Regions from separate parts of the Clostridium sp. HMP27 genome, predicted to be linked through region 2. Evidence: predicted binding sites of a transcription regulator. Region 2 holds the regulator's gene; the other holds the start of a gene.
The links. Region 2 encodes HrcA, which represses chaperone genes, less so after heat shock. Its sites were predicted from a motif close to TGTTAGCACTCNNNNNNNNNGAGTGCTAACA; they were not measured.
Positions count from the first base shown of each region.

Region 1: a site for HrcA is predicted at 1,477-1,507, ahead of htpG (molecular chaperone HtpG). Genes of this name have one in related genera too.

Region 1 covers NZ_JMFY01000018.1:344,855-348,411, forward strand. Annotated here, with positions in the region: gene htpG (molecular chaperone HtpG) at 1-1,429, opposite strand, end outside; gene malQ (4-alpha-glucanotransferase) at 1,652-3,124, opposite strand; gene DP68_RS10820 (diguanylate cyclase) at 3,420-3,557, opposite strand, start outside.
Region 2 covers NZ_JMFY01000017.1:162,171-165,727, reverse strand. Annotated here, with positions in the region: gene dnaK (molecular chaperone DnaK) at 1-491, opposite strand, end outside; gene grpE (nucleotide exchange factor GrpE) at 570-1,184, opposite strand; gene hrcA (heat-inducible transcriptional repressor HrcA) at 1,235-2,260, opposite strand; gene hemW (radical SAM family heme chaperone HemW) at 2,466-3,557, opposite strand, start outside.

The sequences.
Region 1 (3,557 bases), on a different contig from region 2:
TCATTATCATTCTTACAGCAAATTCATCTATGTCATCAGTAAAGAATAGTATTTCATATCCCTTATCTGATACAAGTTCTGCTTGTGGAAGTTTTTCAATTCTTTCAATTGATTCTCCTGCAGCATAGTAGATATATTTTTGATCTTCAGGCATTCTAGAAACATATTCACCTAAAGTAACCATCTTTTTCTCTTTTGATGAATAGAACATTAATAAGTCCTGAAGTACATCTTTGTTACTTCCAAAATCACTGTATACACCATACTTTAACTGTCTTCCAAAGGACTTATAAAACTCTTCATATTTATCTCTTTCATTTTTTAGAGTATTTTCTAATTCGCTTTTTATTTTAGACTTAATATTTTTAGCAATTAGCTTTAACTGCCTATCATGTTGAAGCATTTCTCTAGATATATTAAGAGATAAATCTTCTGAATCCACCATACCTTTTACAAAACTAAAGTAATCTGGCAATAAATCGGCACACTTATTCATAATCATAACGCCATTTGAATATAACTCTAACCCTTTTTCATATTCTCTTGTGTAAAAATCATATGGCATTTTTTCTGGAATAAATAAAATTGCATTATAGCTTACAGTACCTTCTGCTTTAATATGAATATGCTTTAATGGTTTATCAAAGCCATAGTGTTTTTCAGCATAAAAATTGCTGTAGTCTTCATCTGTAAGTTCACTTTTATTCTTTTTCCATATAGGAACCATGCTGTTTATGGTTTCTTCTTCTTTATAACTTTCATATTCATTTTCGCTGCCTTCTTTAAGTGCGCTCTTAGTTACATCCATTTTAATTGGGTATCTAATAAAATCAGAGTATTTCTTAATAATAGATCTTAATCTATATTCTTCTAAATATTCATCAAAGTTTTCATCTTCTGTGTTTTCTTTTATTTTAAGTATAATTTCTGTACCAACTGAATCTTTTTCACACTGTTCAATAGTGTAACCTTCTGCACCCTTAGATTCCCACTTGTAAGCCGTATCACTTCCAAAGGATTTGCTGATAACAGTAACAGTATCAGCTACCATAAACGCAGAATAAAATCCTACACCAAATTGACCAATTATATCATAGCCATCTTTAAGTTGATTTTCCTTTTTGAATGCTAAGGATCCACTTTTTGCTATAACTCCAAGATTTTCTTCAAGCTCCTCTTTTGCCATTCCTATACCAGTATCAGAAATCTTGAGTATTCTATCCTCCTTATTTATATCTAATTTAATATAATAATTATCTTTTTCAAACGTTAAAGAATCATCTGTTAATGCTTTGTAATAAATTTTATCAATGGCATCACTAGCATTAGAAATAAGTTCTCTTAAAAAAATTTCCCTGTGCGTGTAAATTGAATTAATCATCATGTCTAAAAGTTTTTTAGATTCGGCCTTAAATTCTTTTGTTTCCAATTAAATCTTCTCCCTTCGTAATAAAAATCATATATTTTAGCTTTTATTATTAGCACTCCACCTCAGCGAGTGCTAATCTCTAATTTTTATATATCACAATTAAAATCTTATGTCAATACCTCTTAAGTTATCCTACTTATTCCATTAAATTATCTTTGTTGATTGTCATGTTATCAATTCACCTTGAAATATCCTAGAGCCGCAGTAAAATTTCCATCCCTTTTATCTTCCATATAATTTTGTAATCTTCCGTATCTTTTCTGTCAATTCAGTGGTAAATTCATTTTCTAATAAGCGCCATCTCCAGTTATCCCCAACTGTTGATGGTGTATTAATCCTCTCTTTGTTACCTAACCCCAAGTAATCTTGCATTGGTATCACTGCTAAATCAGCAACACTTGAAAGTGCTGATCTAATAAATTTCCAATTAATGTCTTTTTCACTGGTAATATCTAAATAGTCTATGGCAAACTTTTTATCCTGAGGATTAAGGTTTTTATACCACCCTAAAATGGTTTCATTATCATGGGTTCCAGTATAAACTACAGAATTTCTATAATAATTATGTGGTAAATAATCGCTTTCTTCTCTAGAATCAAAAGCAAATTCTAATACTTTCATTCCTGGATATCCAGTTTTCTTAACAAGCTGTAAAACACTTTCTGTTAAAAATCCTAAATCTTCAGCAATTATATTCAAACTACCAAGCTTATCTTTTAATTTTTTAAAGATATCATAGCCGGGCCCCTTTCTCCAAATGCCATTTTCTGCTGTGATTTCCCCATAGGGTATAGAATAATATTCATCAAAACCCCTAAAGTGATCTATGCGAACAACATCGTGCAAATTGAACGAATGTGCAATCCTTTGAATCCACCAAGCATAGGAAGTACTTTTGTGTTTCTCCCAATCATAAAGGGGATTGCCCCATAACTGTCCTGTTTTTGAAAATGCATCTGGTGGACACCCTGCAACTGCAATTGGATTTCTATTTTCATCAAGTTGAAATAGTTCTGGATGAGACCATGCATCTGCACTATCAAAAGCAACATAGATTGGGATATCTCCAATAATTTTAATACCGCATTCATTAGCATAGTTTTTTAACTTTGACCATTGCAATGCAAATATAAATTGTAGAAACTCATAAAATATAATTTCATCTGCATACTTGACTCTAAGCCTTTCCATTGCATCAGTTTCCCTCATTTTGATATCATTTTCCCACTTACCCCAACTAATACCCAAAAAATGATTTTTAATGGCCATATAAAGAGCATAATCATCTAACCAGTAAGAGTTTTTACACACAAACTCCTGAAATTCTATTCTTTTACTAATATCACTTCTAACGTATGCAGTTTTTAATATTCTAAATCTTGATAAATATATTTTTTCATAGTTTATATATCTATCATCATCCCCAAAGTCATAGGCATTACATTCTTCCTTAGTTAAATATCCTTCATCTATTAATGTTTCTAAATCAATGAAGTAAGGATTACCAGCAAAAGTAGAGAAAGATTGATATGGCGAATCCCCATATCCTGTAGGCCCTAAGGGAAGTATTTGCCAGTAACTCTGCCCTGATTCTTTTAATTTGTCTATAAACTCATAGGCATTTTTCGAAAATGATCCTATTCCATACTTTGATGGTAAACTAGCAATTGGTAGTAATATCCCGCTGCTTCTCATTTTCTCCCCCTTACTGCATCATCGCTGTAACAATCTACCCCTTGACAGTCCCTGATACAACACCTTTATAATATATTTCTGACATGCAAAGTAAAATATTACAATTGGAATAATCGCAAGTACTAACATTGCCGTCATAGCTCCCATATCTATTGAACCATATCCAACCTTACAATATTATATTACTTAAAAATTTCATTATACTGCATTTTATTGAAATCACACTTAACTTTCTAATAGTAAATAGGCTAGTCATTTTTATTTGACTAACCTGTTTTAAGTTCGTTTAATTATTTTAAGATAACTTTAAATTTAATGAAGAATCATACCCAATATTGGAGTTGCTTTCAAGAATTAGATCTATAAATGCTCGGGTAATAACTGGATCAAATTGATTACCACTACATCTTTTTAGCTCATCAATAGCTTCATC
Region 2 (3,557 bases):
TGATTTTTATCCATCTTATCAAGACCATATGCTAAAGCTGCAGCTGTTGGCTCATTTATTATTCTTAAAACCTCAAGTCCAGCTATTTTTCCTGCATCTTTAGTTGCCTGTCTTTGGCTATCATTAAAATATGCAGGTACTGTAATAACTGCCTGTGATACTTTTTCTCCTAAATATGCCTCAGCATCTGCTTTCAGTTTTTGAAGCACCATAGCTGAAATTTCTTGTGGAGTATGATCTTTTCCATCTATATTAACCTTATGATTTGTTCCCATATGTCTCTTTATGGAAATTATAGTTTTATCAGGATTTGTTATGGCCTGTCTTTTAGCCACCTGTCCTACTAGTCTTTCCCCATTAGCTTGAAAGGAAACAACTGATGGTGTTGTTCTAGCTCCTTCTGCATTTGTTATAACTACAGGCTCTCCACCTTCCATAACTGCTACACAAGAGTTTGTAGTTCCTAAGTCTATACCTATTACCTTTGCCATAGTATTTTTTACCTCCTTATAAATCAAACAATATAATATTTTTATATATGAATATTAAATAGAATTTCTATTTAAATTTTAATTAACAACTTTTACCATACTGTGTCTTATTACTTTGTCTGCTCTTTTATATCCCTTTTGAAATACTTCCACTATTTCATTATTGCCATAATTCTCGTCTTGTATATGCATTACAGCTTCATGATAATTAGGATCAAATCCTTTATCTATACTAATTTCATCTACACCTAATTTTTCAAGAGATCCCTTAAATTGTTTTAGTGTCATTTCAACACCCTTCTTTAAATCTTCAAAACTTCCCTCAGCACTTACAGCTCTCTCTAAATTATCAAGTACTGGAAGCATATATTTTAAAACATCGCTGCAAGCCTCTGTGTATATTCCTTCTTTTTCCTTAGAAGTTCTTTTTCTGTAATTATCATACTCTGCTATTGTTCTTAAAAGTCTTTCTTTCAATGTTTCTAATTCATTACTTAATTTATTATTCTCATTTAAAATATTGGAATTTTTTTCTTTCAATTCTTCTATACTTTCCCCTTCAAATTCTTCGTCAATTTCCTCAAATTCCTTATCCTCTTTTATTTCAGCTTCTTCCAAGGATTCATCTATTTTCATATCTTCTGAAAATATTTTATCTTCATTATTTAAATCCTCTTTTTTAATTTCTTCCATTTGACTGCCTCCGTTTCTTATCTTTATATTTAAGGTAATTTAAATCTAATTTATCTTATATAGTCATCTGTAAGAGTTTTATTTAATTCATTCACCACTGCTGCTAAAATAGAGATAACCTTATCATAAGGCATTCTTGTTGGTCCTATTACTCCTATAGAGCCCAATGGACGCCCTCCAATGCTATAAACCGCAGAAACTATACTGCACTCCTTAGCATCTTCTAAAAAGTTTTCTCCTCCAATTTTAATATCCATACTTTCAGTAGAATTTATTAAATCATTTACTTTCTTCTTATTATCAATTAATGATAAGAATTCCTTAGCTCTTTGTATATCGTTATATTCAGGATAATGAAATATATTAGTAGTTCCCTCAAAATAAATATCTGAAGACTCCATACTATTTAAACTTTCGTATATAACTGGCATAATAGAATTAAATATCTCTTCATATCCAAATAAATCACTTTTTAAATTATTTATAACTTCTAAATTAATTTCTTCTATATTTAAATTACTTAATCTTATATTTAATAAATTATTAATCTTAACTAATAATTCTGTATCTATAGATTTTGTCATCCTTATCAAATTGTTTTTTATTATTCCTCTATCTATAACAATTACAGATAGGATATTATTATTATCAATGTGTATAAGTTGTATAGATTTAATCTTGCCTTTTCTAAATGATGGTGCCTTTACTACTGATGTAAGTCTCGTAAGTTCCGCAAGTAAATATGATGCTTCTTTTATTACTTTATCTATTTCATGTAGTGTAGATTTTATTATATGCTTTTTTATGAATTCTTCTTCTTCATAGGTTACACGGGAAACCTGCATTAATTTATCTACATATAACCTGTATCCTTTGTCAGAAGGCTTTCTTCCTGAAGAACTATGAAGTTGCTCTAAATATCCCATTTCCTCAAGATCAGCCATTTCATTTCTTATAGTAGCAGAACTTATACCTAGATCATACTTTTTAGCTATGGTCCTGGAACCCACAGGCTCTGCTGTATCTATGTAATCAAGTATTATAGCCTGAAGTATTTTTATTTTTCTCTCATCCATTTCCATAATATCACCTCTTTTATTAGCACTCACTCCTGTTGAGTGCTAACTGCTATGATTAAAAAATATCATTATCGAAATCATTTGTCAAATTAATTTAATTTTAAATATTAAAGAAATATAGGTAATTATCCCTTATAAATTAATTTTTAACTATATTTCTTTCAAAATCTCTTCTTTATTACTAATACTTATTGATTTTATTTTAAACAGTTAATATAAAATCACTCATAATCATATTCGAAACCTCTATTCCTCTAGGGGATAGATATAATTTATTGTCTTTTAATATAAGTAATTTATCCTTTAAATATTTATCTATTATTTTCCCATAAACTTCGTATATATTTTTATTAAATCTCTTTTGAAATTCATTTATATCTACTCCATTTATTTTTCGAAGGCCCATAAACATAAATTCTTCCATATCATCTTTTAAAGTATTATGATGAATTTCTAGCTTAACTTTCTCATTATTATTTATTTTTTTTATATAATCTCTTATACTTTCTACATTTTTGTATCTGTTATGATTTATATACGAATGAGCAAATGCTCCGCAGCCAATATACTCATCCAAATTCCAATACACCAAATTATGTATACATTCTTTCCCGAGCTTTGAGAAATTTGATATTTCATATTGATTATATCCATTTTCCTGTAAACTTTTTTTAATCTTTGAATACATTTCTCTTTCTACTTCTTCACTTGGTAAAGTCAACTCATCATTTTCATATTTAGTATAAAACGGAGTCTCTTCTTCAATTATTAAACTATAGCATGATATATGTTCAGGATTTAATTTAATTATTTCTATTAATGTTTCTTCTATTTGTTCTAATGTTTGATTTGGGAGACCAAACATTAAATCTATATTTATATTATCAAAATGAAGCTTTCTTGCCTCCTTATATGTTTCCAAGAAGTCATTTAATTTATGTATTCTTCCAATGCCCTGCAGCAGCTCATTTTGCCATGCTTGAAGCCCTATACTTAATCTATTAACTCCCATTTCCTTAAACCTACAAAGTTTTTCTTTACTTACAGTACCTGGATTTACTTCTACAGAAAATTCTAAGCCATCACTCTTATCTAGCTTGTCTATGCTATACTTCAATTTTTCCCAATGTCTTATATCTAAATAAGATGGAGTTCCACCTCCAATAAATATAGTTTTAAATTTATAATCTTCTAAATCATCAAGTTCTGTACATAAAGCATCCACATAAGAATCCATTAAAGCTTCTTCTCCGCAATATGATGGAAAATCGCAATAAAGGCACTTTTGTTTGCA